DNA from 2 places in the Delftia deserti genome. Region 1 is predicted to be linked to the other one. Evidence: riboswitches for the same ligand, from Rfam matches in the RefSeq annotation. Region 1 holds a riboswitch; the other holds the start of a gene.
The links. A riboswitch is a leader RNA that binds a small molecule or an ion and turns the genes downstream of it on or off. The one in region 1 is predicted to bind S-adenosylhomocysteine.
Positions count from the first base shown of each region.

Region 2: another riboswitch for S-adenosylhomocysteine. It lies ahead of ahcY (adenosylhomocysteinase); the one in region 1 lies ahead of metH (methionine synthase).

Region 1 is NZ_JBHSIH010000001.1:4,069,149-4,084,143, forward strand. Features, by position in the region: gene ACFPFG_RS19500 (hybrid sensor histidine kinase/response regulator) at 1-660, opposite strand, end outside; gene urtA (urea ABC transporter substrate-binding protein) at 875-2,140, shown strand; gene urtB (urea ABC transporter permease subunit UrtB) at 2,320-3,234, shown strand; gene urtC (urea ABC transporter permease subunit UrtC) at 3,307-4,497, shown strand; gene urtD (urea ABC transporter ATP-binding protein UrtD) at 4,517-5,260, shown strand; gene urtE (urea ABC transporter ATP-binding subunit UrtE) at 5,281-5,970, shown strand; gene fmdA (formamidase) at 6,152-7,381, shown strand; gene ACFPFG_RS19535 (FmdB family zinc ribbon protein) at 7,428-7,787, shown strand; gene ACFPFG_RS19540 (amino acid ABC transporter ATP-binding protein) at 7,859-8,605, opposite strand; gene ACFPFG_RS19545 (amino acid ABC transporter permease) at 8,592-9,245, opposite strand; gene ACFPFG_RS19550 (amino acid ABC transporter permease) at 9,242-9,970, opposite strand; gene ACFPFG_RS19555 (transporter substrate-binding domain-containing protein) at 10,002-10,808, opposite strand; gene ACFPFG_RS19560 (FadR/GntR family transcriptional regulator) at 10,805-11,611, opposite strand; S-adenosyl-L-homocysteine riboswitch at 11,889-12,015, shown strand; gene metH (methionine synthase) at 12,043-14,799, shown strand; gene ACFPFG_RS19570 (helix-turn-helix domain-containing protein) at 14,881-14,995, shown strand, end outside.
Region 2 is NZ_JBHSIH010000001.1:4,579,191-4,594,185, reverse strand. Features, by position in the region: gene mdtD (multidrug transporter subunit MdtD) at 1-623, opposite strand, end outside; gene erpA (iron-sulfur cluster insertion protein ErpA) at 740-1,114, opposite strand; gene rpsI (30S ribosomal protein S9) at 1,329-1,721, opposite strand; gene rplM (50S ribosomal protein L13) at 1,732-2,160, opposite strand; gene ACFPFG_RS21945 (23S rRNA (adenine(2030)-N(6))-methyltransferase RlmJ) at 2,407-3,279, shown strand; gene ACFPFG_RS21940 (septal ring lytic transglycosylase RlpA family protein) at 3,287-4,177, opposite strand; gene metF (methylenetetrahydrofolate reductase [NAD(P)H]) at 4,256-5,083, opposite strand; gene ACFPFG_RS21930 (TlyA family RNA methyltransferase) at 5,106-6,308, opposite strand; gene ahcY (adenosylhomocysteinase) at 6,484-7,914, opposite strand; S-adenosyl-L-homocysteine riboswitch at 7,985-8,069, opposite strand; gene ACFPFG_RS21920 (response regulator) at 8,077-8,811, opposite strand; gene ACFPFG_RS21915 (DUF4118 domain-containing protein) at 8,838-11,552, opposite strand; gene ACFPFG_RS21910 (TorF family putative porin) at 11,599-12,474, opposite strand; gene kdpB (potassium-transporting ATPase subunit KdpB) at 12,558-14,642, opposite strand; gene kdpC (K(+)-transporting ATPase subunit C) at 14,646-14,995, opposite strand, start outside.

The DNA.
Region 1 (14,995 bases):
GAGGCTGGCGAAGTCGCGGTACAGCCGGGGCTGGGACAGCGCCATCCACACGAAGGGCAGCACCAGCAGGAACAGCCACAGCGGCTGCGTCCAGGCCTGCAGGCGCGAGATCAGCGTGATGCCGCGCATGGCCAGCGGCAGCACCACCAGGGCCGACAGCGCATAGCACCACTGCAGCGGCCAGTCCACCACCAGCTGCAGGGCCAGCGCCATGATGGCCGCCTCCAGCGCGAAGAAGATGAAGGTGAAGACGGCGTAGATCAGCGAGGTGATGGTCGAGCCCAGGTAGCCGAAGCCCGCGCCCCGCGTCAGCAGGTCCATGTCCAGCCCGTAGCGCGCGGCGCAGACGGCGATGGGCAGCCCCGTCAGGAAGATCACCAGCCCCACGGTGACGATGGCCCACATGGCGTTGGCGAAGCCGTAGTTCAGCGCAATGGCGCCGCCGATGGCCTCCAGCGCCAGGAAGGACAGCGAGCCGAAGGCCGTGTTGGCCACGCGGAACTCGCTCCAGCGCCGGAAGCTGCGCGGCGTGTAGCGCAGCGCGTAGTCCTCCATGGTCTCGTCGGCCACCCAGGCGTTGTATTCGCGCCGGAACCGGAAGATGGTCTGCGGCGCGGGCGAGGTGCTGGCGGGGCTGTCGGGCGGGGGTGCGGAGTGCATTCCCAGGTCTAGCAAGAAACGTGCGGGGCCAATGCTGGCGCGGCTTTCAAGAGGGGTGCGTGGGGTGCGTACGCAGATGGCTACGTCAATTGACGTATGGGCGGTTTCAAGGGTTCTTCCTAATCTTGGACCCAGCGCGGAAACAAGCCGTAACCGCAACGCCAGTTTTCAGCCACTTGCAGATCACCCAACCGATCCTTACAGGAGAGTCACCATGAGCCACCCCTCCGACCCCCGCACACCTGGTTCCCCCGGCACGGAAATGGGCCGCCGCCGCGTCCTGCAGGCGCTTGGCGCCGCCTCGGTGGCCGGGCTGCCGGCCTGGTCCTTCGCCCAGCCCACGGCCCAGGTCAACACCACCAAGCTGGCCGTGACCGATACCGAAGTCGTCGTGGGCCAGCTGCACTCGGCCACGGGCACCATGGCGATCTCCGAGACCGGCTCCATCCAGGCCGAGCAACTGGCCATCGACCAGATCAACGCCATGGGCGGCATCCTGGGCCGCAAGATCCGCGTGATCAAGGAAGACGGCGCCTCCGACTGGCCCACCTTCGCCGAGAAGTCCAAGAAACTGCTCATCAACGACCGCTGCGCCGCCGTCTTCGGCTGCTGGACCAGCGCCTCGCGCAAGGCCGTGCTGCCCGTGTTCGAGAAGGAAAACGGCCTGCTGTACTACCCCACCTTCTACGAAGGCCTGGAGCAGTCCAAGAACGTGATCTACACGGGCCAGGAAGCCACGCAGCAGATCCTGTACAGCCTGGACTGGGCCAAGGCCGAGAAGAAGGCCAAGACCTTCTTCCTCATCGGCTCGGACTACATCTGGCCGCGCACCTCGATGAAGATCGCGCGCAAGCACATCGAGAACTTCCAGAAGGGCAAGGTCGTTGGCGAGGAGTACTACCCGCTGGGCAGCACCAACTTCGGCTCGCTGGTCAACAAGATCAAGCTGCAAAAGCCGGACTGCATCTTCGTGGCCGTGGTGGGCGGCTCCAACGTGGCCTTCTACAAGGCGCTCAAGGCCGCAGGCATCACGGGTGACAAGCAATTGCTGGTCACGCTGTCGGTGACCGAGGACGAGATGACCGGCGTGGGCGGCGAAAACTTCACGGGTTTTTACTCCTCGATGAAGTACTTCCAGACGCTGGACAACGAGAACAACAAGAAGTTCGTGGCCGCCTTCAAGGCCAAGTACGGCCCCAATGCCGTCATCGGCGACGTCACCCAGGCCGGCTACCTGGGCCCCTGGCTGTGGAAGGCCGCCGTGGAAAAGGCCAAGAGCTTCGACGTGGACAAGGTGGTGGCCGCATCGCCGGGGCTGGAGCTCAAGACCGCGCCCGAAGGCTACGTGAAGGTGGACGCCAACCACCACCTGTGGAGCAAGTCGCGCATTGCCGTGGGGCAGCCGGACGGCACGTTCAAGGTGGTCTCGGAGTCGCCTGAACTCATCAAACCCGATCCCTTCCCCAAGGGATATCAATAAGCACCCCCTGAGCCGCTGCGCGGCTTCCCCCTCTCTCGCTACGCGGGAGGGGGACGACACCCTCGGTGCGGGACGGCCCTTCCTCGGTGTCTCCCGCGTCGGGCTCTGCCAGTTTCAGGCAGGGGCGGCTCGTCGCATTGATTGCGTTTCCCGATTGGCTTGCGCGCAGGAGCAGCACCATGAGTTTTTCCGACATGATGAACATCGGCCTGATGCAGGGCTTCGCGGGGCTGAGCCTGTTCGCCGTGCTGCTGCTGATGGGCCTGGGCCTGGCCATCATCTTTGGCCAGATGGGCGTGATCAACATGGCGCATGGCGAGTTCATGACCATCGGCGCCTACACCATCTACCTGGGCTCCACGCTCACGGCGCAGCACGCGCCCGAGTTCATGCCCTACTACTTCCCGCTGGCCATCGTGGCCGCCTTCCTGTTCGCCTTCGCGGCCGGCTGGCTGGTGGAGTGGGGGCTGATCCGCCACCTCTACAAGCGCCCGCTGGACACGCTGCTGGCCACCTGGGGCGTGAGCCTGGCGCTGCAGCAGTGCTTTCGCACCTTCATCGGCCCCAAGGAAGTCAGCCCCACCCTGCCTGACTGGCTGATGGGCTCGTGGGCGCCGGCCGAGGGGCTGGACATTCCCATCAACGGCCTGTTCGTGCTGGCGCTGACCGCGGTGGTCACGGCCGGCGTGCTGATCGCGCTGCACAAGAGCCGCTGGGGCCTGCGCGTGCGTGCCACGGTCAGCAACCGCGTGATGGCCAATGCCATCGGCATCGACACCAAGAAGACCGACCGCCTGACCTTTGCCATCGGCTGCGGCATCGCAGGCGTGGCGGGCGCGGCCTTCACCACCATCGGCTCCACCGGCCCCACCTCGGGCTCGCTGTACATCGTGGACGCCTTCCTGGTGGTCACCTTCGGCGGCGCGGCCAGCCTGCTGGGCACCGTGGTCTCGGCCTTCGGCATTGCGCAGACGCAGTCCATCACCGAGTTCTTCCTGGCCGGCTCCATGGCCAAGGTGATCACGCTGTCGCTGATCGTCTTCATCCTGATGCTGCGTCCCCAGGGCCTGTTCGCGTCCAAGGTGCGGCGCTGATCCCGGCGCCGGCCCTGTCCACGAATTCCCCCGCGTTCCCCCGATTTCCCCTGAGTTCACCGGAGTCATTCCATGCAAGCCCTCAAAGCCTGGATACAGCGCTACCAGCTCGCCAGCCTGGTGCTGCTCACCGTCCTGCTGGCGGTGGTGCTGCCCCTGGCGCTGGACATCTTCCGCCTCAACCTGGTCGGCAAGTACCTGACCTATGCCTTCGTCGCCATCGGCCTGGTCATGGTCTGGGGCTATGGCGGCGTGCTCAGCCTGGGCCAGGGCGTGTTCTTCGGCCTGGGCGGCTACGCCATGGCCATGTTCCTGAAGCTGGAGGCGTCCGACCCCATCAGCACCAAGATCCAGTCCACGCCCGGCATCCCCGACTTCATGGACTGGAACCAGCTGACCGAGCTGCCCTCGTTCTGGCTGCCCTTCAAGAGCCTGCCGTTCTCGCTGGCCGCCGTCATCGCCGTGCCCACGCTGCTGGCCTGGCTCATCAGCTTCGCCATGTTCAAGCGCCGCGTGGGCGGGGTGTACTTCGCCATCATCACGCAGGCCGTGGCGCTGATCGTCACCGTGCTCATCATCGGCCAGCAGGGCTACACGGGCGGCGTCAACGGCATGACCGACCTCAAGACGCTGTGGGGCTGGGACACGCGCACGGACAGCGCCAAGTACATCCTCTACTACGTCTGCGTGGCCCTGCTGATCGGCGCCATCGTGCTGTGCCGCTGGATACAGACGGGCAAGGTGGGCACCCTGCTGCTGGCCATGCGCGACAAGGAAGACCGCGTGCGCTTTTCCGGCTACGACGTGGCCAACTTCAAGGTCTTCGTGTTCTGCCTGGCCGCTGCGCTGTCGGGCATAGGCGGCGCCATGTTCACGCTGCAGGTGGGCTTCATGTCGCCCAGCTTCGTGGGCATCGTGCCCTCCATCGAGATGGTCATCTACGCCGCCGTGGGCGGGCGCATGAGCCTGGTGGGCGCCGTGTACGGCACGCTGCTGGTCAACGCGGGCAAGACCTATTTCTCGGAGAGCTTCCCGGACCTGTGGCTGTTCCTCATGGCAGGCCTGTTCATCGGCGTGACCATGGCCTTCCCCATGGGGCTGGCCGGCCTGTGGGAAAGCCGCATCGTTCCGTGGTGGAACAGCCGCCGCAAGGGCACGGCACCTGCCGCAGCGCAGGGAGCCCAGGCAGCACCTGCCCCGGCCCCGGCCGCCACCAAGCCCACGTCCGCCCTGTCCGAAGGCATGGGCCGCCAGGGCGCCTGAACCACAGCGGGAGCACACCATGAGCAATACCGACTTCACGCTGGCCGTGGAAGACCTGACGGTCTCCTTCGACGGCTTCAAGGCCATCGACGCGCTGAACCTGTACATCGACAGGAACGAGCTGCGCGTCATCATCGGCCCCAACGGCGCGGGCAAGACCACGCTGCTGGACCTGATCTGCGGCAAGACCCGCGCCACGGCCGGCAGCATCAAGTTCAAGAACGAGGAACTCACCCGCATGGCCGAGCACAAGCGCGTGCGCCTGGGGATCGGGCGCAAGTTCCAGACGCCGTCCATCTACGAGAACCTGTCGGTCTTCCAGAACCTGGAGGTCTCCTACCCGCAAGGCCGCTCGGTCTTCGGCGCGCTGGCCTTCAAGTGCACGGAGGCGGTGCGCGATCGCGTGCAGGCCGTGGCCGCCGACATCGGCCTGGGCGAGCGCCTGGACACCGAGGCCGGCCTGCTCAGCCATGGCCAGAAGCAGTGGCTGGAGATCGGCATGCTGCTCATGCAGGAGCCCGAGCTGCTGATGCTGGACGAGCCCATCGCCGGCATGAGCGCCCGCGAGCGCGAACTGACGGCCGAGCTGCTGCAGCGCATCTGCAAGAACCGCTCCGTCATCGTCATCGAGCACGACATGGAGTTCGTGGCGCGCATCGCGCACAAGGTCACCGTCATGCACCAGGGAAAGATCCTCGCCGAGGGTCCCATGGACAAGGTGCAGGCCGACCCCAAGGTCATCGACGTCTACCTCGGCCACTGAGGCACGCACAAGGAATTCACATGCTGCAAGTCAAGGATCTGTACGTGGCCTATGGCCAGAGCGAGGCGCTGCACGGCATCAGCTTCGAGGGCCGCGAGAACGAAACCGTGGCCATCATGGGCCGCAACGGCATGGGCAAGACCACGCTGTTCAAAAGCCTGATGGGCGTCATGCCCGCCAAGGGCGGCCAGATCACCGTGGCCGGCCAGGACGTCACGAAGGACGAGAGCTTCCGGCGCGTGGCCAAGGGCATTGCCTACGTGCCCCAGGGCCGCATGATCTTCCCCACGCTGACCGTGGAGGAGAACATACAGACGGGCCTGGAGAACGCGAAGACGCGCCAGGTGCCCGACGACATCTACGCCCTGTTCCCCGTGCTCTGGGACATGCGCCGGCGCAAGGGCGGCAACCTCTCGGGCGGGCAGCAGCAGCAGCTGGCCATTGCGCGCGCCCTGGTCACCGACCCCAAGGTGCTGCTGCTGGACGAGCCCACCGAGGGCATACAGCCTTCCATCATCAAGGACATCGCCAAGGCGCTCAACGAGATCCGCAAGCTGCGCCGCATCACCATCGTGGTCAGCGAGCAGGTGCTTTCCTTCGCCATGGATGTGGCCGACCGGCTGTTCGTCATCGAGGGCGGGCGCCTGGTCCATGAGACGGCCCGTGCTGATACGGATGAACAGCGCATCAAGTCCTACCTCTCTGTATGAAGCACCCCCTGAGCGGCTGCGCCGCTTCCCCCTCTCTCGCACGCGGGAGGGGGACGACACCCTCGGTGCGGGGCGGCCCTTCCTTGGTGTCCCTGGGTTGTGCCGTGCCGGTTTCATTCACCGCGGTCGATGCAGGCGCCGAGTTCCTCTCTTTTTCCACTGCCATCGCAAGGAGCACACCATGGCCGAAACCCTGATCAAGGTCGATCTCAACCAGTCCCCCTACGACAACCCGCAGGTGCACAACCGCTGGCATCCCGACATCCCCATGGCGGTCTGGGTGGAGCCGGGCGCGGAGTTCAAGCTGGAGACCTATGACTGGACCGGCGGCGCCATCAAGAACGACGACAGCGCCGAAGACGTGCGCGACGTGGACCTGTCCACCGTCCACTTCCTGTCCGGACCCGTGGGCGTGAAGGGTGCCCAGCCCGGCGACCTGCTGGTGGTGGACCTGCTGGACATCGGCGCGCGCGACGACAGCCTCTGGGGCTTCAACGGCTTTTTCTCCAAGCAGAATGGCGGCGGCTTCCTGGACGAGCATTTCCCGCTGGCCCAGAAGTCCATCTGGGACTTCCACGGCATGTTCACCAAGAGCCGCCACATCCCCGGCGTCAACTTCGCCGGCCTCATCCACCCGGGACTGATCGGCTGCCTGCCCGACCCCAAGATGCTGGCCAGCTGGAATGAGCGCGAGACCGGCCTCATCGCCACCGACCCCGACCGCATTCCCGGCCTGGCCAACCCGCCCAACGCCAGCACCGCCCACATGGGCCAGATGCAGGGCGAGGCGCGCGACAAGGCCGCCGCCGAAGGCGCACGCACCGTGCCGCCGCGCGAGCACGGCGGCAACTGCGACATCAAGGACCTCTCGCGCGGCTCGCGCGTGTTCTTCCCCGTCTACGTGGACGGCGCGGGCCTGAGCGTGGGCGACCTGCACTTCAGCCAGGGCGATGGCGAGATCACCTTCTGCGGCGCCATCGAGATGGCCGGCTGGGTGCACATGAAGGTCTCGCTGATCAAGGGCGGCATGGCCAAGTACGGCATCAAGAACCCCATCTTCAAGCCCAGCCCCATGACGCCCAACTACAAGGACTACCTGATCTTCGAAGGCATCTCGGTGGACGAAAAGGGCAAGCAGCACTACCTGGACGTGACCGTGGCCTACCGCCAGGCCTGCCTGAACGCCATCGAGTACCTGAAGAAATTCGGCTACAGCGGCGCCCAGGCCTACTCGCTGCTGGGCACGGCGCCCGTGCAGGGCCACATCAGCGGCGTGGTGGACGTGCCCAATGCCTGCGCCACGCTGTGGCTGCCCACGGAGATCTTCGACTTCGACATCAATCCCACGGCCGAGGGTCCACAGAAGATCATCACGGGCGGGGTGGACCTGCCCATCGCCCAGGACAAGTAAGCCCGACATACGACACCCGCTATCCACCATCCGCCAGAGGCCGCCCATGCCCACCTATGACTACCACTGCACCGCATGCGGCGGCTTCGACGCGCTGCGCAGCCTCTCGCAGCGCAACGAGCCCGCGCCCTGCCCCAGCTGCGAGGCGGCATCGCCCCGCGTCTTCGTCAGCGCGCCGCGCCTGGCCTACACCAGCCCCGAGCAGCGCCGCGCCCACGACACCAACGAGCGTGCCCGGCACGAGCCCAGGCGCTCACGCGATGTGGCCGAGGGCAGCTACGCGCGCATGCGCCACCCTTCGGGCTGCGGCTGCTGCAGCGGCGCCAGCAAGCGCGGCTCCACGGTCACGGCGCCCAACGGCGCCAAGACCTTCCCGACCAAGCGGCCCTGGATGATCAGCCACTGACAGCGGCCCCTGCGCCGCACCAATGCAAAAAGGCCCGCGACGCGGGCCTTTTTCCTGCCTGGGCGTACCGCTCAGTGCACGGCGCCGATGAAGCCGGCCAGCTCCGGCGTCTGCGGGTTGGCGAACAGCTGCTTGGCCGGGCCGCTTTCGTGGATCAGGCCCTGGTGCATGAACACCAGCTGGTCGCCCACGTCGCGGGCAAAGCGCATCTCGTGCGTGACCATGATCAGCGTCATGCCCTCGGCGGCGAGCTGCTTGACCACGGCCAGCACCTCGTTGACCAGCTCCGGGTCCAGGGCCGAGGTGATCTCGTCGCACAGCAGCACCTTGGGCTGCATGGCCAGCGCGCGTGCAATGGCCACGCGCTGCTGCTGGCCGCCGCTGAGCTGGTCGGGGTAGCTGTCGTACTTGTCGCCCAGGCCGACCTTGGCCAGCATCTGGCGCGCCAGCGCCGCCGCCTCGGGCTTTTTCACGCCCTTGACCACGGTGGGCGACAGGGCCACGTTCTCGCCCGCCGTCAGGTGGGGGAACAGGTTGAACTGCTGGAACACCATGCCCACGTTCAGGCGCAGCGCGCGCAGCTGGGCGGGCGAGGGCGCGCTGCCCTCAGAGCCCTTGAGCACGGCGTCGTCCACCACGATCTGGCCGGACTGGATGGCCTCCAGCCCGTTGATGGAGCGCAGCAGCGTGCTCTTGCCCGAGCCGCTGCGGCCGATGATGGCGACCACCTGGCCGCTGTCCACGCTCAGGTCCACGCCCTTGAGCACATGGTTGTTGCCGTAATGCTTGTGAACGGCGCGCACATCAACGAGCGGCATAGAGTTTCTTCTCCAGATGGGATGCGTAGAGGGACAGGGGCCAGCACAGCAGGAAGTAGCCTGCGGCGACCAGGCCGTAGATGAGGAAGGGCTGGAAGGTGGCGTTGGCCAGCATGGAGCCGAGCTTGGTCAGCTCGCTGAAGCCGATGATCGAGGCCACGGCCGTGCCCTTGATGATCTGCACCGAGAAGCCGACCGTGGGCGCTATCGACAGGCGCAGCGCCTGCGGCAGCACCACATGGCGCATCTGCTGCAGGTAGCCCATGGCCAGGCTGGACGAGGCTTCCCACTGGCCGCTGGGGATGGACTCCACGCAGCCGCGCCAGACCTCGGCCAGGTAGGCGCTGGTGTACAGCGTCAGGCCGATGGCGGCCGCCGTCCAGGGCGAGATGTCCAGGCCGGCCATGGACGAGCCGAAGAACACGATGAACATCTGCATCAGCAGCGGCGTGTTCTGGAAGGCCTGGATATAGGCCTTGGCCAGGCGGCGCAGGTTCTGGCTGCGGCCCACGCGGGCGAACAGCACCAGCAATCCGGTGGCGCCGCCCAGCACGAAGGCCAGCAGCGACAGCGCCAGCGTGGCCAGCAGGCCCTCGGCCAGCTTGGCCAGGATGGGCAGCAGGGGAATGTCGGCAATCATGCGGCGTCTCCGGCAGTGGTCGCAGGTGCAGCGGGTGCAGCGGGCCGGGCTGCACGCGGCGTGCGGCGGCCCACCACGAAGCGCTGGCCTATCCAGGCCAGCAACTGGCGCAGTGCCAGGGCCAGCAAGAAGTACGCCGCCGTCACCACCAGGTAGGTCTCGAACGCGCGGAAGTTGCGCGACTGGATGAAGTTGGCCGCAAACGTCAGGTCCTGGGCGGCGATCTGCGAGACCACCGAGGTGCCCAGCATCACGATCACGATCTGGCTGCTCAGCGAGGGCCAGACCCGCTGCAGCGCAGGGCGCAGCACCACATGGCGGAAGACCGCCCAGCGGCCCATGCCCAGCGCGCCAGCGGCTTCCAGCTGGCCGCGCGGCGTCTCCTGGATGCCGGCGCGCACGATCTCGGTGATGTAGGCGCCCAGGTTGATCACCGTGGTCAGCAGGCAGGCCTGCCATTCGTTGATCTGCACGCCCAGCGAAGGCAGGCCGAAGAACACGAACATCAGCTGCACCAGGAAGGGCGTGTTGCGTATGCCCTCCACGTACACCTTGAACAGCCAGTGCAGCGGCGCAATGCGCCAGGCGCGGCTGACGCCGCCGGCCACGCCGATGGCGCCGCCCAGCACGGCACCGGCCGCCGTCAGCGCCAGCGTGAAGCCTGCGCCCTGTGCCAGCAGGCCGCTGTAGTCGAACACGGCGCCGAAGTCGAATTGATAGGCCATGGAAGGATTTCCGGGAGCAGGGGCGCAGCGGTTACAGGGTGGCGGGCAGCGGCATCTTCATCCAGCGCTGGGACAGGCTGGTCAGGCGGCCGTCGGCCTTGAGCTTGGTGATGATGGCGTCCACCTTCTGCAGCAGCGCCGGCTCGCCCTTGGCCACGCCGATGTAGCAGGGCGTGTCCTCGACCGCGAACTTCGCGTCCAGCTGGCGCAGCCTGGTGCGCTCGTTGACGGCGTTGGCCACGATGTTGCCCAGCGTCACCAGCTGCACCTGGCCCGTCAGATAGCTTTGCGCGGTGGCGTTGTTGTCCTCGTAGCGCTTGATGGTGGCCGAGGCCGGCGCCACCTGCGTGAGGGCCAGGTCCTCGGTGGAGCCGCGCGTCACGCCCACGGTCTTGCCGGCCAGGTCGGCAGGGGCCTTGATGCTCACGTCCTTGGGGCCGTAGACGCTCTTGGGGAAGGGCGCATAGGCCTGGGTGAAGTCGATCACCTTGGCGCGCTCGGCGTTCTTGCCCAGGCTGGAGATGACGATGTCGGCCTTGCCCGTGGTCAGGAAGGGAATGCGGTTGGTGCTGGTCACGGGCACCAGCTCCACCTTCACGCCCAGCTCCTGGGCCACCAGGGCCGCCATGTCGATGTCATAGCCCTGCAGCTTCAGGTCGGTGCCCAGCGAGCCGAAGGGCGGGAAGTCCTGCGGAATCGCCACGCGCAGCACGCCGGCCTTCTGGATGTTGGCCAGCATGTCGGCATGGGCTGCGCCGCCCAGGCCGGCTGCGGCCAGGGTGGCGGCCGCCAGGGCGGTGCGGATGAATGCGCGGCGGGGTGTCAGGGGGGAAGTCATGCGAAAGCTCCTTCGGGAGGGGGGATGGGGCGAAAGGAAAGCGGGTCAGGGTCGGGCGCAGATGTATCGGGCGCCGTTGCGTCGGGCGCCGTTGCGTCGGGCGCCGTCGCGTCGTCCGGTGTGTCGAGATCGATGCCGCTGCGCCTTGCGGCCGACAGCAGGTGGGCGCGCATGGCGCCCGCGGCACCCGGCGCATCGCCTGCGCAGACGGCCTGCACGATGGCGTCGTGCTCGCGCACGGGCTGGTCGTCGGCGCCGCTCCAGGCAAAGGGCAGGCGCAGGCTGTGGCTGATGGCCAGCTCCAGCTGGCGCGCCATGGCCACCAGGCCCGGGTTGCCCGACAGCTGGGCCAGCAGCAGGTGGAACTGCAGATCGGCGTCGGCGGCGGCCAGCAGGTCGCTGCGGTCCAGGGCGTGGGCCAGCTGGGACTGGGTCCATTGCAGCTGGCGCAGGCCGCTGTCGTCGGCGCGCACGGCCGCCAGCGCGGCCCAGCCGGGCTCCAGCACCAGGCGCAGCTCGATCAGCTGGCGCGGCGACAGCGTGCCTAGCGCCGGGGTGGCATAGGCGCGGTGCATGCGTGCACGGCCGCTGTGCGGGCCGTTGATGCGCACGCCCTTGCCCGGCTGGATCTCGACCAGGCCCAGGGCCTCCAGCATGGACAGCGCCTCGCGCAGCGAAGCGCGGCTGATGCCCAGCTGCCGGGCCAGCTCGCGCTGCGGCGGCAGCTGGCTGCCGCCGGGGTAGTGGCCGCTCAGGATGTGCTGCTGCAGCGTCTGGGCCATCGAGATCGGAATGCTTTGCATGGGCGGGCGCGGGTGGAGGGTTTTGGCCTGACTGGTCAGACCACGTAACCACCAGATAGCGAATTGCGTGCCAGATGCAAAAAAAGGAGCGTTGTCCTCAGGCGCTGCAAAGAATCCGGGGCGATGGGGCATAGACCATCCGCCTCGAAGGCGGCGCCGGCGGCCCGCGCTGCCGCGCTTTGGTGCAGTGCCGCATGGCTTTGTGCAGGCCTGCCCCGAATGCGGGCGTAAAACCCGCACTGCAGGCCGCCGCCAGCCGCCGTAGAATCCCGGGCTTTGGCCCGAGGAGCGTTGCAGCGCGGCACCCGCCCATCCGTACACCGGATCGCGTGCCGCGTCAGGCTTGGGCCAGGTGCAGGTTCCCGGCCGGACCGCGCCCACGGTGCCAACGACGCTCACCTGTTGCCATGCCGTTTTTGCAGGTGAGCTTGATGTCGTCCTCTTTCACTCCCCCTCCCATGCGTCTGTCGGGCCTGGAGCCTGTCTCCATCGGCGAGGGCACGCTGTTCGTCAACGTGGGCGAGCGCACCAACGTCACGGGCTCCAAGGCCTTTGCACGCATGATCCTCAACGAGCAGTACGAGGAAGCGCTGTCCGTGGCACGCCAGCAGGTGGAAAACGGCGCCCAGGTGATCGACGTGAACATGGACGAGGCCATGCTGGACAGCAAGGCCGCCATGGTGCGCTTCCTGAACCTGATCGCCTCCGAGCCCGACATCGCCAAGGTGCCGGTCATGGTGGACAGCTCCAAGTGGGAAGTCATCGAGGCCGGCCTGCGCTGCCTGCAGGGCAAGGGCATCGTCAACTCCATCTCCATGAAGGAAGGCCTGGATGAATTCAAGCGCCAGGCCCGGCTGATCAGGCGCTACGGCGCGGCCGCCGTGGTCATGGCCTTCGACGAGAAGGGCCAGGCCGACACCTACCAGCGCAAGATCGAGATCTGCGAGCGCGCCTACCGCATCCTGGTGGACGAGGTGGGCTTCCCGCCCGAGGACATCGTCTTCGACCCCAACATCTTCGCCGTGGCCACCGGCATCGAGGAACACGACAACTACGCCGTGGACTTCATCGAGGCCGTGCGCTGGATCAAGCGCAACCTGCCCGGCGCCAAGGTCTCGGGCGGCGTCTCCAACGTGAGCTTCAGCTTCCGCGGCAACGACCCCGTGCGCGAGGCCATCCACACCGTGTTCCTGTACCACGCCATCTCGGCAGGCATGGACATGGGCATCGTCAACGCCGGCATGGTCGGCGTCTATGACGACCTGGAGCCCCAGCTGCGCGAGCGCGTGGAAGACGTGGTGCTCAACCGCCGCCCTGACGCCGCCGAACGCCTGCTGGAGATTGCCGACGCCGCCAAGGGCGCCGCCAAGGACGACAGCAAGAAGCTCGAATGGCGCGGCACGCCCGAGAACCCGAAGACCGTGGGCGAGCGCCTGTCGCACGCCCTGGTGCACGGCATCACCGACTTCATCGTCGCCGACACCGAAGAGGCCTACCAGCAGATCGTGGTGCAGGGCGGCGGCCGCCCGCTGCACGTGATCGAAGGCCCGCTCATGGACGGCATGAACATCGTGGGCGACCTGTTCGGCGCCGGCAAGATGTTCCTGCCCCAGGTGGTCAAGTCGGCGCGCGTGATGAAGCAGGCCGTGGCCCACCTCGTGCCCTATATCGAAGAGGAAAAGCGCCAGCAGGAGGCGGCGGGCCTCGATGTGTCCAGCAAGGGCAAGATCGTCATCGCCACCGTCAAGGGCGACGTGCACGACATCGGCAAGAACATCGTCACCGTGGTCCTGCAGTGCAACAACTTCGAGGTCATCAACATGGGCGTGATGGTGCCCTGCCATGAGATCCTGGCCCGGGCCAAGGCCGAGGGCGCGGACATCATCGGCCTGTCGGGCCTGATCACGCCCAGCCTCGAAGAGATGCAGTACGTCGCCGGCGAGATGCACAAGGACGACTACTTCCGCATCAAGAAGATTCCGCTGCTGATCGGCGGCGCCACCTGCTCGCGCGTGCACACCGCCGTCAAGATCGCGCCCAAGTACGAAGGCCCCGTGGTCTACGTGCCCGATGCCTCGCGCAGCGTCAGCGTGGCCCAGAGCCTGCTGGGCGAGAACAAGGGCAGCTACCTGGCCGAGATCCAGGCCGACTACGACAAGGTGCGCACCCAGCACGCCAACAAGAAGAAGACACCGCTTTGGCCGCTGGCAAAGGCCCGCGCCAACGCCACGCCCGTGGACTTCGCCCAGGCCCCCGTGGCGCCGCGCGCCCTGGGCCGGCGCGTGTTCCGCAACTTCGACCTGGCCGAGATCGCCGAGTACATCGACTGGGGCCCGTTCTTCCAGACCTGGGACCTGGCCGGCCCCTATCCGGCCATCCTCGACGACGAGATCGTCGGCGTCGAGGCGCGCAAGGTGCTGGCCGACGGCCAGGCCATGCTCAAGAAAATCATCGAAGGCCGCTGGCTGCAGGCCAACGGCGCCATCGGCCTGTTCCCTGCCAACCGCGTGGGCGACGACATCGAGTTCTATGCCGACGAGTCCCGCAGCCAGGTCCTGATGACCTGGTACGGCATGCGCCAGCAGACCGAAAAGCAGATGGTGGAAGGCCCGGATGGCCAGCCCGTGATGCGCCCCAGCCGCTGCCTGTCCGACTTCGTGGCCACCAAGGAATCGGGCATCCAGGACTATGCGGGCCTGTTCGCCGTCACGGCCGGCATCGGCGCCGAGAAGAAGGACAAGGAGTTCCAGGACGCGCTGGACGACTACTCCGGCATCATGTTCAAGGCCCTGGCCGATCGCCTGGCCGAGGCCTTCGCCGAATGCCTGCACCAGCGCGTGCGCAAGGACCTGTGGGGCTATGCGCCCGACGAGGACCTCAGCAACGAAGCGCTGATCAAGGAACAGTACAAGGGCGTGCGCCCCGCGCCCGGCTACCCGGCCTGCCCCGACCACAGCGCCAAGACCGACCTGTTCGCCGTGCTCAAGGCCGACGAGATCGGCATGACGCTGACAGAGAGCCTGGCCATGAACCCGGCCTCCAGCGTCAGCGGCTTCTACATCGGCCACCCCGACTCCGTCTATTTCAACGTCGGCGAGATCGGCGAGGACCAGCTCGCCGACATGGCCGCGCGCCGGGGCATGGACATCGAGGAGCTGCGCAGGCTGCTGGCGCCGAATCTGGGGTGATCGCTGGCTGGTGACATCAACCAGTTGTTTAATATTTCGCTATTTTGGACAAAATCGTTTGTCTTCGGCTTTAATAGCGAAATGCCGCGCAAACCGCCCGTCGTCTTTCCGCAGGAGCAGCGCCTGCTTTCCGAACTCGGGGAGCGACTGCGCCTTGCGCGCAAGAGGCGCAAGCTGAGCAACGAGGTGGTGGCGC
Region 2 (14,995 bases), 510 kb from region 1:
ACGCCGTCGAAGCGCTTGACGGCAAAGCGGTCTCCCACCGGCATGAAGCGCAGCGTGGCGGCCAGGCCGATCAGGCCCACGGGCACGTTGACCAGGAAGATCCAGTGCCAGCTCACGTACTCCACCATCCAGCCGCCCAGCGTGGGGCCGATCAGCGGCCCGACCAGGCCGGGGATGGCCACGAAGCTCATGGCCTTGAGGAACTGCTCGCGCGGAAAGGCGCGCAGCACGGCCAGCCGCCCCACGGGCATGAGCAGCGCCCCGCCCATGCCCTGCAGCACGCGCGCGGCCACCATCAGCTGCAGGTTGGGCGCAATCGCGCACATCACCGAGCCCAGCACGAACAGCGCAATCGCCCACAGGTAGACACGCCGCGTGCCGAAGCGGTCGGCCATCCAGCCCGAGGCCGGGATCAGCATGGCCATGGTCAGCGAGTAGGCGACGATGACCGACTGCATGCGCAGCGGGCTCTCGCCCAGGGCCTCGGCCATGGTGGGCAGCGCGGTGTTGACGATGGTGCCGTCCAGCGTCTGCATGAAAAAGCCGATGGCCACAAGCCACAGCAGCACCGAACGCGAGGAGGATGTGGTGGAGGCGGAAGCGCCTTTGTCTTCAGGAATCATGGCAAGGCAGGAAGGGCGCAGGCGTTAAAAAACCGCCTGCGCATTGCTGCGCGGCGGTTGGTGGCGTGTTGTGCGGCGGGCTGCTGCGGGCCCCACTGCAGCGCGGCCGACAAGGCTTATACCGAGAAGCTCGATCCGCAGCCGCAGGTGGTGGAGGCGTTGGGGTTCTTGATCACGAACTGCGCGCCCTGCAGGTCTTCCTTGTAGTCGATCTCGGCACCCACCAGGTACTGGTAGCTCATGGCGTCGATCAGCAGCGACACGCCATTCTTGGTCATGGTCGTGTCGTCGTCGTTGGTGATCTCGTCGAAGGTGAAGCCGTACTGGAAGCCCGAGCATCCGCCACCCTGCACGAACACGCGCAGCTTCAGGTCGGGGTTGCCTTCCTCGGCGATCAGATCGGCCACCTTGGCAGCTGCGCTGTCGGTGAAGACGATCGGGGTGGGCATTTCGGCGGTGGTGGTTTCGGTGATTTCTGCGACGGCGCTCATGGGGATACTCCGAAGTTCTCAATTGGCCCGAATGGTACAGCAAAGGGCTCGGGAATTCCCGGGGCCGCCGGCTTGACGACAGTGCAAGTGGGGGCATTGGCCACCGACGGCGAAGATGAATGCGAAGGGTTTGCATCGCCCAGAAAAAAACCGCCGGCAAAGGCGGTTTTTTTCTGGGGAAAGCCCCGGGGGACTTTCCTGCAGTGCCAGCGGATTAACGCTTGGAGAACTGCTTGGCGCGGCGTGCGGAGCGCAGGCCGACCTTCTTACGTTCGACTTCACGAGCGTCACGCGTCACGAAGCCGGCTTGGCTCAGGACGGGCTTGAGCGCTGCGTCATAGTCGATCAGGGCGCGGGTGATGCCGTGGCGGGTAGCGCCGGCCTGGCCGGATTCACCACCACCGTGGACGTTCACTTGAATGTCGAAAGCTTCCAGGTTGCTCGTCAGAGCCAGGGGCTGCTTTGCGATCATGATCGAGGTTTCGCGGCCGAAGTATTCCTGAATGTCCTTGCCATTCACGGTAATCTTGCCGGAGCCCTTCTTCAGGAACACGCGTGCGACGCTGGATTTGCGACGGCCGGTGCCATTGTTCCAATCACCAATCATCTAGGTCTCCTTAGATTTCCAGAGCCTTGGGCTGCTGGGCGGTGTGGGGATGCTCAGCACCGCCGTACACCTTGAGCTTCTTGATCATTGCGTAGCCCAGGGGACCCTTGGGCAGCATGCCCTTGACGGCCTTTTCCAGAGCGCGGCCGGGGAACTTGGCCTGCATGTCGCGGAAGTTGGTGGCAGTGATGCCGCCGGGGAAACCAGAGTGGCGGTAGTACACCTTGTCCAGGTTCTTGGTGCCGGTGACCTTGAGCTTGGAGGCGTTGATGATGACGATGAAGTCGCCGGTGTCAACGTGAGGTGTGTAAATGGCTTTGTGCTTGCCGCGCAGACGGAGTGCCACTTCGCTGGCGACACGTCCGAGCACCTTATCGGTGGCGTCAATCACAAACCACTCGTGTTGCACCTCAGCGGGCTTTGCGCTGAATGTAGACATGAGTTTTCTCTTTCAAGAAAGGTTTGGCGGGTCCTTTTCCGCGGTCGGCGCTTCTTCAAAAAGGAAGCCTCTTAGGCGGGGATGTAAACTTCGCCGCGGGACCCTAAAATCGCTGCGAAGCCCTCCATTATACAAAAACGGCAGGCCTTCGCCATCCCCCTTGCGCCGCCCTGGCTTCAGCGCCGGCCCCCATCCTTCAGCCGCCACGGACAACCACCCGGCAGCGCGGCTGGTTACCATACGCCTATGTTCAGTTACCGCCACGCCTTCCATGCAGGCAACCATGCCGATGTGCTCAAGCACACCGTGCTGATCGCCACCCTGCAATACCTCCTCCAGAAGGATGCCGCCCTCACGGTGCTGGACACGCACGCCGGCGCCGGCCTGTACCGACTGGACGGCGACTACGCCAACAAGAGCGGCGAGTCCGCCGACGGCATCCTGCGCCTGGCCCAGGCCAAGGAGGCCGAGCTGGCCCCGGTGCTGCAGGCCTACCTGGCCACGGTGCGCTCCTTCAACCAGGGCGCGCAGCTGCGCAACTACCCGGGCTCGCCCTTCATCATCCAGTCCCTGCTGCGCGTGCAGGAGCGCGACAAGCTCAAGGTCTTCGAGCTGCACCCCACCGACATGCGCTCGCTGGCGGGCAACATTGCCCAGCTCGAAGCGGGCCGCCAGGTGGCCGTGCTGCATGAGGACGGCTTCGAGGGCATCAAGAAATTCCTGCCGCCACCGTCGCGCCGCGCCCTGGTGCTGTGCGACCCCAGCTACGAGCTCAAGAGCGACTACGCCAAGGTGCTGGACATGGCGGCCGACAGTCTCAAACGCTTTGCCACAGGCACCTATGCGGTCTGGTATCCGATCATCCCGCGCCCCGAGGCGCACGATCTGCCGCGCCGCCTGAAGACCATGACCACCAAGGCCGGCAAGAGCTGGCTGCACGTGGAGCTCACGGTCAAGAGCAACAAGACCTCGGAGCGCGGCGGCCTGCCGGCCAGCGGCATGTTCCTGATCAATCCGCCGTTCAATCTCAAGGAACAGCTCAAGCCGGCCATGCCGCAGCTGGTCAAGCTGCTCGGTCAGGACGAGAACGCGGCCTTCACGCTCGAATCCGGCGGCTGAACGCGGCTCAGCGCGAGCTCGATGCGGCAGAGGCCACTGCCGTGGCCGAGGCTGCGGCAGGCGCAGCGGCCTTCGCCACCGGCCTGGCGGCAGGGGCGGCACGGCTGGCCACGGCCGTGCGTGCATTGGGCCTGGGCGCGGGTGCCTTGGCCTGCACACGCGGCCGGACCGGGGCCTTTGCCTGAACCTGGGTCCGCGCCTGTGTTTGTGCCTGTGCCTTGGCCTGCTGCGTCTTCTTGAGGGACTCGGCCTTCCTGGCCGTGACCAGGGTTTCGGGGCACTCTTCCTCGCCTTCGTCGAGCTGCCACAGCTCCACGGGCTTGATGCCCAGGCCGACCATGCCCAGCTCCTGCGCAGCAGCCTGGCTCAGGTCGATCACGCGGCCGGGAGCGAACGGGCCTCGGTCATTGATGCGCACCACCACCGTCCTGCCTGTCGCGGCGCTGCGCACGCAGACACGGCTGCCGAAGGCGAAGCTGCGGTGCGCAGCCGTCAGTTCTTCCTTGTCGAAACGCTCGCCGCTGGCCGTCAGCCTGCCATGCAGGCCCGGGCCGTACCAGGATGCCAGGCCTTGCTGGTCGCTGTCGCGCGACGGCACAAGGGCGAAGTCGGGATTGGAACTGTCTTCGGGCGAGGCCGGCTCGGAGGGCTTGGCATCCGAGGATTTGCTGGCCGGCTGCGCGGCCCGCGAAGTGCGGCCACCGCGCTTGCCGGCCGAGGGCACGGCCGCTGGCGTCTGGCCCTCGGCCACGGTTGCGGCCCCTGCCGCACCCGCCATCAAGGCACCGGACTCGGCATCGGTTTCGGCCACGGGAGCCGGTGCGCAGCCAGCCAGGGTGGCGGTGATGGCACACATGGCCAGCCAGCGCCAATGCAGGCGTCGAAAATTACGATCCATGGGCAAAAACCTCCAGGGAACGCCTGACCGTTCCCAAGTTCTAGAGGGCCGCCCGGGGCCGGCGCAGTGGCTGCGCGCTCAAAGGCCCAATCGATCGCAGATTTCCAGCGTGGCGACGCTCTGGTTCATCGTATAGAAGTGCAGCCCGGGAGCGCCCTGGCTGCGCAACTGCTCGCATAGACGGGACACGACATCGAGGCCGAAGGCGCGAATGGACGCCGTGTCATCTCCGTAAGCCTGCAGACGCAGGCGGATCCAGCGCGGGATCTCGGCGCCGCAGGCGTCCGAGAAGCGCATCAGCTGCGTAGAGCTGGTGATGGGCATGATGCCGGGAACAACCGGTGCATCAAGCCCCATGCCGCGCGCCGCATCAACGAAACGGCAGTAGGCGTCGGCATTGTAGAAATATTGGGTGATCGCGGAATCCGCGCCAGCGCGCACTTTAGCCGCAAACGCTTCCAGATCGGAATGTGGGGATTTCGCCTGCGGATGGACCTCGGGATAGGCTGCCACCTCGATGTGGAACCAGTCGCCGAACTCGCGGCGGATGAATTCCACGAGGTCGCTGGCGTACTGGAATTCACCGCCCAGGCCGTAGCCGCTGGGCAGGTCGCCGCGCAGCGCGACGATGCGGCGCACGCCCATGGCCTTGAGCTCCTGCAGCTCGGCACGCACCTTGTCGTGCGTGGCGCCCACGCAGGAGAAATGCGATGCTGCGCTGACGCCTTCGCTCTGGATGTCACGCACCATGTTGAAGGTGCCGGCCTGTGTGGAGCCGCCCGCGCCATAGGTGACGGAGCAGAACTGGGGCTTGCGCGCATAGAGGTTCTTGCGCACCTGCACATGCTTGGCCGCGCCTTCGGGCGTCTTGGTCGGGAAGAATTCGAAGCTGATCGGAAAGCTCATGTAAGACTCACTGCTCAGTGTTTCATTCGTTGCGTTTGCGCAGCTTGGCGCGCCCCGGTCCGGGCACGCCGAACTCGGTGCTGGTGTCGATCACACGCTCGTTGCGCTGCTCGCGCAGCACGGTGCGGGACACGCGCTTGGGCGCGGCCGGCTTAGGCGCGGCTTTCACGGCCGAACGGGGCTCGTCGTCGTCCTGCGTTTCAGGCTGTGCAGGCTCCTTCACCACGGCCGCCTGCTGGGCATGCACGAAGAATTCGCGGTTGCCGTCACCGCCTTCGATGGCCGACTCCATCCAGCCCTTGACCTCCAGGCCCAGCTCGCCCAGGCAGGTGCGGATGCGCTGCTCCACCTCGGTGAACAGGGCCGCATCGCGCACGATGCCGCCCTTGCCGACCTGGCCCGGCTGCAGTTCGAACTGCGGCTTGACCAGCATCAGCAGCTGGCCATGCGGCTTGAGCAGGCGCGTGACGGCCGGCAGCACCAGGGTCAGCGAGATGAAGGACAGATCGCCCGTGACGAAGTCGAACTGCGGCGTGATGTCCACGTCGGCAAACTCCGCGCGGCGGCGGCGCTGCGTGGCCACCGTGCCTTCTTCCCGGGCCTTGCCCTTGGCCGCGCGCTCGGCCTTGAAGGCCTCGATCTCTTTTTCCTTGGCGTCGTCGCTGTCGTCGTAGTCTTCATCGACCAGACCGCCGTTGCGCATCCAGGCATAGGGCGCCACGGGCTGGGTGTCGTTGTCGTCGGGATCTTCTTCCCAGCGTTCGGACAGCACTTCCTCGCAGGACTCCTGCAGGCCCTCGGCCGTCACCGCGCGGGCGTTGACGCCCTCGACGCAGATCACGCGCACATCCGAGCGCAGCCGGTCATGCAACTGGCCATGGCCCACGTCCACGCCGATGACCTGGGCGGCGCCCGCCTGCAGCAGGCAGTCGGTGAAACCGCCCGTGCTCTGGCCCACGTCAAGGCAGCGCAGGCCCTGCACCGACAGCTTGGTGGCCGCCAGCGCGCCTTCCAGCTTCAGCCCGCCGCGCGAGATGAACCGGGCCTCGGCCCCGTCCAGCAACTGCAGCTCGGCCCCCGCAGGAATCTCGTCGCCGTTCTTGGCAACCTTCTTCCAAGGCGTCAGCGGCGTCATGCGCCATTGCACGCCACCCGCAATCAGCCGCTGCGCCTGCGAGCGCGTGGCCGCATGGCCGGCTTCCACCAAAAATACATCTGCGCGCATAGCGTCGTTCCCAGGAAATCTCTAAACCAATGACGCCAAGCGGCGTCGCACCCCACAACTGGCAGGGCCCAACTCAGGGACACCGAGCAAGGGCCGCCCCGCCGCGAGGGTGTCGTCCCCCTCCCTTGCGAAGCAAGTAGAGAGGGGGAAGCGGCGCAAGCCGCTCAGGGGGTGCTTAGTAGCGATAAGTTTCGGGCTTGTAGGGACCCTGCTTGCTCACGCCGATATAGGCAGCCTGGCCGTCCGTCAGTTCGGTCAGCATGGCGCCGACCTTCTTCAGGTGCAGGCGGGCGACCTTCTCGTCCAGGATCTTGGGCAGCACGTAGACCTTGCCGACCTCGTAGGCATCGGGCTTGGTGAACAGCTCGATCTGGGCGATGGTCTGGTTGGCGAACGAGGCGCTCATCACGAAGCTGGGGTGGCCGGTGGCGCAGCCCAGGTTCACCAGGCGGCCCTTGGCCAGCAGGATGATCTTCTTGCCGTCAGGGAAGGTGATGTGGTCCACCTGGGGCTTGATTTCTTCCCACTGGTACTGCTCGATGGAGGCGACGTCGATCTCGTTGTCGAAGTGGCCGATGTTGCAGACGATGGCTTCGTTCTTCATGGCCACCATGTGCTCGTGGCGGATGATGTCGCGGTTGCCGGTGGTGGTCACGAAGATGTCGGCCTTGTCGGCTGCCCACTCCATGGTCACGACCTTGTAGCCTTCCATGGCCGCCTGCAGGGCGTTGATGGGATCGATCTCGGTGACCCAGACCTGGGCCGACAGCGCGCGCAGCGCCTGGGCGCAGCCCTTGCCCACGTCGCCGTAGCCGGCCACCACGGCAACCTTGCCGGCGATCATCACGTCGGTGGCGCGCTTGATGCCGTCCACCAGAGATTCGCGGCAGCCGTAGAGGTTGTCGAACTTGCTCTTGGTGACGGAGTCGTTGACGTTGATGGCACGGAACTTCAGCGTGCCCTTGGCCGACATCTCGTTGAGGCGGTGCACGCCGGTCGTGGTCTCTTCGGTCACGCCGATGATGTGGGCGCTCTTGCGCGTGTACCAGGTGGGGTCCTGGGCCAGCTTGGCGCGGATGGCGGCGAAGGCGATCTTCTCTTCTTCGGAGGCGGGGTTGTCCAGCACGGACAGGTCCTTTTCGGCGCGCATGCCCAGGTGCAGCAGCATGGTGGCGTCGCCGCCGTCGTCCAGGATCATGTTCGGGCCTTCGCCTTCGGTGCCGGCGGCGCCGAATTCAAAGATGCGGTGGGTGTAGTCCCAGTAGTCGGCCAGCGATTCACCCTTGATGGCGAACACGGGCGTGCCCGTGGCGGCGATGGCGGCGGCGGCATGGTCCTGCGTCGAGAAGATGTTGCACGACGCCCAGCGCACTTCGGCGCCCAGGGCCTTGAGCGTCTCGATCAGCACGGCCGTCTGGATGGTCATGTGCAGCGAGCCGGTGATGCGCGCGCCCTTGAGGGGCTGGGCAGCGGCGAATTCCTCGCGCGTGGCCATCAGGCCGGGCATTTCGGTTTCGGCGATCAGGATTTCCTTGCGGCCCCAGGCGGCAAGGGAAATGTCAGCGATGGCCGTGTCGGCGGAAACGGGACGAACAGCAGCGTTCATGGTTTTCTCCAAAAGATGAATGAAAAACCACGTTCTGCGGGAGACGAAAAAAAGCTCACCGCACAGAAAGCGTGGGCGAGCGTCGTTGCAGGTATGACTCCGAGCCTCGCGACCACGCCTGATGTGTGGGGGCCGCTGCAACGCTCCTCGGAGAGGCGCTGATTATACCGATCCCGGGGATGCCTCACCGCCCAGCCCCACAAGCCGGTAGCCCACCTGCAGCTCGGTCACCAGGTGGCGCGGCTGGGCCGGCTCGTCCTCGATCTTCTGGCGCAGATTGGCCATGTGCACGCGCAGGTAATGGGCACGGCCCAGGTACTCGGGGCCCCAGACCTGCAGCAGCAGCTGGCGGTGGGTGAGCACCCGGCCCTGGGCGGCGATCAGGGCCGCCAGCAGGCGGAATTCGATGGGCGTGAGGTGCACCGGCTGGCCTGCACGCCGCACCTCGTGCGTGGCCAGGTCCACCTGCACCGGGCCGAAGTGCACCTGGCTGGAGGCGCCTGCGCCGCCCGCGGGCCCCAGCTGCTGACGCCGCCGCAGCATCACGCGCAGCCGGGCCAGCAGCTCGGGCACGCCGAAGGGCTTGACCAGGTAGTCGTCGGCGCCGGCGTCCAGCGCGGCCACCTTCTCGTCCTCGCGCTCGCGCGCAGAAAGCACGAGCACGGGCACGGAGGACCATCCGCGCAGCTCGGTGAGGACCTGCTTGCCGTCGGCATCCGGCAGGCCCAGGTCGAGGATGACCAGGTCGGGCTGGCGGCTCGCCGCCTCGATCAGGCCCCGGCGCGCGCTGTCTGCCTCGAAGACCTGCCAGCCTTCGTCTTCCAGCACCAGGCGCACGAAGCGGCGGATGCCGGGGTCGTCCTCGATCATCAGGATGCGGTTGACAGGCGTGCTCATGGGAGGCTTTCGTGCATGGCGGGACTCTAATCCAGCGCAGGCTGCTCGGGCACGGGAAAGCGCAGCGTGAAGACGGTGCCTGGGCCGGGCCGCGCGGCGGCAGCCTCGATGCGCCCGCCATGCGCCTCGACAATGCTGCGCACCAGTGCGAGGCCCAGGCCTATGCCCGAGACGGTGGACTCGGCCGTGCCGCGCGTGAAGGGCTCGAACAGCGTCTCCACCGGCAGGTGGGACGGCAGGCCCGGCCCGCCGTCGCGCACGGACAGCAGCAGTTCGCCATCCTGCACGCGCGCACTGATGGCCAGCGGCGTGCCGGCCGGCGTGTACTTGGCGGCGTTGTCCAGCAGATTGACCAGCACGCGCTCCATGAGCAGGGCATCGAGCTGCAGCAGCGGCAGGCTGGCGGGCACGTCGGTGCTCACGGGATGCTGGCCCAGGCGCGCGCGCATCTGGCGCAGCGCGCTGCCGACCACTTCGTCCAGCGGCAGCCATTCGCGCTGCAGGTGCACGCCGCCTTGCTGCAGGCGCGCCATGTCCAGCAGGTTCTCCACCAGGCGCTGCATGGCCTGCGCCTGGATGCGGACCTGCTCCAGCATGTCGGCCGCGCCGCCCGGCGGCACATGGCGCTGCGCGGCCTCGGCCGCGCCCAGGATGGTGGTCAGCGGGGTGCGCAGGTCGTGCGAGACGGCCGACAGCAGGGTGTTGCGCATGCGTTCGCCCTCCATGGCGATCTGGGTCTGCTGGGCCACGGCCACGAAGTGCTGGCGCTCCAGCGCCAGCGCCACCTGGCTGGCGCAGGCCTCCAGCAGGCGCTGCTCCTCGGGCACCTCCAGGCGCTGCGGCGCACGCAGCTGCAGCACCAGCACGCCGCGCATGCGCACGGGTGCGGCCAGCGGCACATAGCGGGCCGGTGCGGCCGGCAGCGTGTCCGTGCCCTGGCCGGCCTGCTGGCCGTGGTCCATGGCCCAACGCGCAATGCTGTCGTCCATGGGGCAGGGGCCGCCGCCCGCGGGCCGCAGGCGCTCGTCGGCATCGGGCAGCAGCAGTCCGGCCTGGGCGTCGAACACGCCCGAGACCGTGCGCAGCGCGATCTCCACCACCTGCTCCTGCGTGAGCGCGCCCGACAGGTCGCGCGCCAGCCGTGCCAGGGCGCCCGCGCGGCGCTCGCGCTCGGCCGCCACGCGCGCCTCATGCCGCAGCCGCGCCATGAGCTGGCCGCAGACCAGGGCCACGCCCAGCATCAGCACGAAGGTGAACAGGTACTGCGTGTCGTTGACATGGAAGGAGCCGCGCGGCGGCACGAAGAAGTAGTCGAAGCACAGTACCGACAGCAACGCGGCCCAGGCACCGGGGCCCCGCCCCCAGCGCAGCGAAGACAGCACGACGATGAGCAGGAACAGCATGACCACGTTGGCCGGGTCGAAGACGCGCAGCAGCTGCTCGGCCAGCACCGTGGCGGCCAGGCAGGCCAGGGTGACGCCGGCATAGCCCTTCCACGGCAGCGGTGCGCGCCGCAGCAGCGCGGAAGTTGCGGCAGGAGGGGCCTCGGTCCGGGCCGCACTGGAGCCGCCGGAGAGCACCAGCACATCGATATCGGGATGCAGGTGCGTGATGCGGTCGGGCAGGCTGCGCGTCCACCAGCGCCAGGGCGACCAGGCCGGGCGTGGCGGCTGGGCCAGCACCAGGCGGCTGGCGTTGCGCTCGCGCGCGAAGGCGACCAGGGCCTCGGCCACATCGGCGCCCGGCAGCGTGGCCGTCTCGGCGCCTAGGCGAGCGGCCAGGGCCAGGGTCTTGAGCACGGCGGCCTGCACGCTGCGCGGGCGGTGCTGGCGCTGGGGGGCGTCCACGTAGACCACCATCCAGTCCGCATCGAGCCGGCGCACCATGCGCGCGACCTGGCGCACCAGCGCATCGTCCCCTGCGCGGCCGGCCACCGCCACCAGCAGGCGCTCGCGTGCAGGCCAGACCGCGCCTATGGAGCGCTCGCGCCGGTAGTCGCGCATATCCTCGTCCACGCGGTCGGCCGTGCGGCGCAGCGCCAGTTCGCGCAGCGCCAGCAGGTTGCCACGGCGAAAGAAATTGCGCGAGGCCCGCTCGGCCTGCTCCAGCATGTAGACCTTGCCGTCCTTCAACCGGCGCAGCAGCTCGTCGGGCGAGATATCGACGACGATGACCTCGTCGGCATCGTCGAAGACCTGGTCGGGCACGGTCTCGCGCACCGTGATGCCCACGATGCCGCCCACCACGTCGTTCAGGCTTTCCAGGTGCTGCACGTTGATCGTGGTCCAGACATCGATGCCCGCGTCCAGCAGTTCCTGCACGTCCTGCCAGCGCTTGGGATGGCGCGAGCCTGGCGCATTGCTGTGCGCCAGCTCATCGAGCAGCAGCACGCGCGGACGGCGCGCGAGCGCCGCATCCAGGTCGAACTCGCGCAGCGTCCGCCCCTGGTGCGGCAGCTCGCGCAGCGGCAGTTGCTCCAGGCCATGCAGTTGCTGCGCCGTTTCCTTGCGGCCATGGGTTTCCACGAGTCCCACCAGAACCTCGCGGCCCCCCTGGCGTTCGCGCTGGGCGGCGGCCAGCATGGCGTAGGTCTTGCCCACGCCTGCATTCGATCCGAAGTAGATGCGCAGCTTGCCCCTGCCCGCCTGCGCCTGCTCATGGCGCAGGCGCGCGACCAGGGCGTCGGGATCGGGGCGCGGCAGGCCGGGCGAAGCCGGGTCGGCAGAGGGCGAAATGGGCATGGTTCTCAGCCTAGCACCAGGGCGTGCTCAAACACCAGAAGGACGCCTAGAACGCAGCCGACAGCGACAGCACCCAGCCGCTGCGCCCCAGGCTTTGCATCTGGCCCGCCGCGTTGGCTGCGCGGTAGTAGCGCGTGTCGGCCGAGGTGCCGGCCCAGGCCAGCGTGGCCGTCCATGGGCCCCAGCTGCGGGCCAGCGAGACGCGCCAGTCGGCATACGACAGTGCGCTGTAGTTGCGCACCTGCGTGTGGCCGGCATGCAGGCCCAGCACGGCCCAGTCGCCCAGCGGGTGCTGGTAGTTCAGGTCCAGATAACTGCTGCCGCGTGAGCTGCCGCTGCCGGGAAGTGCCTCGGCAAAGGCCGTGGCCGCCGTGCTGTCGCGCAGCCCGAAGTAAGGCGTGAGCGCCAGCGACCATTTGGCGCTGAAGCCGCCGTTGGTGACGCCCAGATAGGCCTCGGTGGTGTCGTAGCGCACGCCGCCGCTGCCATCCCCGCGGGGCACGCGCGCGCCGGGGTAGTTGTAGTGCAGCAGGCCGATGTCACCCGTCCAGCCCGCCGGCAATTCGGTGCGCCAGCCGCCGTACAGGTCCAGCTCCAGTGCGCGGCCGTCCAGATAGCTGTGCCGCGACACGCTGGAGCCGGACACGCCCAGGTAGGCGCCGCGCGGCAGCGACAGCTCCAGCCCGCCCTGCAGCGCCGGCCCCATCCAGCTTTGCGAGATGCCACGGAAACGGTAGTCGCTGAGCAGCGCCACGCTGCCGGTGAGCGCGTAGGCGGGTGCGGGCGATTCCTGGGCAGCGGCGCTGGCAGCGCTGACGGGGGAGGTCTCGGCCTGCGCATGGCAGGATGCGGCCGCCAGCGACAACAGTGCAGCCAGTGAAACACGGGGGAAGAAACGGGGGACGGCACAAGCGGTCGTCATGGAAGAAACGGATTTCATCTTGGTTTTTTGTACAGAGAAAGCAAGGCGGTGCCTGCCCGGCCGGGCAGGCTTGCCGCCAAAGATCAGGCCAGGCCCAGAGCCACCAGCAGCATGTCGATCAGCTTGATGCCGATGAAGGGAACGACCAGGCCCCCCAGTCCGTAGACCAGCAGGTTGCGCCGCAGCAGGGCCGAGGCGCCGATGGCGTGGTAGGGAACGCCACGCAAGGCCAGCGGAATCAGCACGATGATGATCAGCGCGTTGAAGATCACGGCGCTCAGGATGGCCGAGCCCGGGCTGGCCAGTCCCATGACATTGAGCGCCGACAGCTGCGGATACGTGCCCACGAAGGCGGCCGGGATGATGGCGAAGTACTTGGCCACGTCGTTGGCCACGCTGAAGGTGGTCAGCGCGCCGCGCGTCATCAGCATCTGCTTGCCGGTCTCCACGACCTCGATGAGCTTGGTCGGGTTGCTGTCCAGGTCCACCATGTTGCCGGCTTCCTTGGCCGCCTGGGTGCCGCTGTTCATGGCCACGGCCACATCGGCCTGGGCCAGTGCGGGCGCGTCATTGGTGCCGTCGCCGGTCATGGCCACCAGGCGGCCTGCGGCCTGGTGTTCGCGGATCAGGCGCAGCTTGTCCTCGGGCGTGGCTTCGGCCAGGTAGTCGTCCACGCCGGCCTCGGCCGCAATGGCCGCCGCCGTGAGCGGGTTGTCGCCCGTGATCATCACGGTCTTGATGCCCATGCGGCGCAGCTCGGCAAAGCGTTCGCGTATGCCGTGCTTGACCACGTCCTTGAGCTCGATCACGCCCAGTACGCGGGCACCGTCGGCCACGACCAGCGGCGTGCTGCCGCGCCGCGACACATCCTCCACCACCTTGAGCATGGCGGGCGGGAACTGGCCGCCCAGGGATTCGACGTGACGGCGCACGGCATCGGCCGCGCCCTTGCGCAGGCTGCGCGTGGCGCCGTCCGGCTGGGGCATGTCCACGCCGCTCATGCGCGTCTGGGCCGTGAAGGGCACGAAGACCGCATGCAGCGTGGCCAGGTCGCGCTCGCGCAGGCCATGCATCTCCTTGGCCAGCACGACCACGCTGCGGCCTTCAGGCGTCTCGTCGGCCAGCGAGGCCAGCTGCGCCGCATCCACCAGCTGCGCGGCCGTCACGCCGGGCGCGGGCAGGAACTCGCTGGCCTGGCGGTTGCCCAGCGTGATGGTGCCGGTCTTGTCCAGCAGCAGCACGTCCACGTCGCCGGCCGCCTCCACGGCGCGGCCCGAGGTGGCGATCACGTTGGCCTGCATCATGCGGCTCATGCCCGCCACGCCGATGGCCGACAGCAGGCCGCCGATGGTGGTCGGGATCAGGCACACCAGCAGGGCCACCAGCACCGTCAGGCCCACGACCTGGCCGCTGCCCGTCAGCTCCACCGCAAAGGACGAATAGGGCCGCAGCGTGACGATGACCAGCAGGAACAGCAGCGTCAGCCCGACCAGCAAAATGGTCAGCGCCAGCTCGTTGGGCGTCTTGTGGCGGCGGGCCGACTCCACCATGGAGATCATGCGGTCGAGGAAGGACTCGCCGGGATTGACGGTGATCTGCACCACCAGCCAGTCCGACAGCACGCGCGTGCCGCCCGTGACCGACGAGAAGTCGCCTCCGGCCTCGCGGATCACGGGGGCCGATTCGCCGGTGATGGCGCTCTCGTCCACCGAGGCCACGCCCTCGATCACGGTGCCGTCCAGCGGCACGGTGTCGCCAGCCTCCACCAGCACCCACATGCCCGAACGCAGTTCTTCGGCACCCACGGGATGCCAGCGGCTCTGGTAGTTGGCCTGCTCCAGCTTCTTGGCGACGGTGCTGCGCTTCATGCTGCGCAGGCTGGCGGCCTGGGCGCGGCTGCGCCCCTCGGCCAGCGCCTCCGCAAAGTTGGCGAACAGCACGGTGAACCACAGCCAAAGCGCAATCGCCAGGATGAAGCCCGCAGGCGCCTCGCCTTCGCCCGCCAGGGCCTGGGCCCAGAGCAGGCTGGTGAAGATGGCGCCCAGGTAGACCACGAACATCACCGGGTTGCGCCATTGCGCGCTGGGTGCCAGCTTGCGGATGGAGTCACCCAGCGCCTGGCGCACCAGCGAAGGATCGAACAGGGACAAGGCAGTTTTGCGCGACATGGCTTACTCCTTGGCGGCATGGACTGCCGCAGGCTGCAGCGTCGCGGCCGAGAGATCGTCCAGCGCCAGGTTCATCTGCAGCACGTTCACGCGCGGCTCGCCCAGCAGGCCCAGCACGCGCGGCTGCACCTGCTGGCGCAGCAGTTCCTGGACCTTGGCCACGGGCAGCTGGCGCTCGCGGGCCACGCGCGGCAGTTGCAGCTGGGCATTGGCCACCGAGATGTGCGGATCCAGGCCGGAGGCCGAGGCCGTCACGGCATCCACAGGCACCGCGGCATCTGCAGCCAGGCCATTGAGTTCGCGGTAGGCGGCCACGCGCGCCGCCACGGACTCCTTGAGCGCCGCATGGGTCG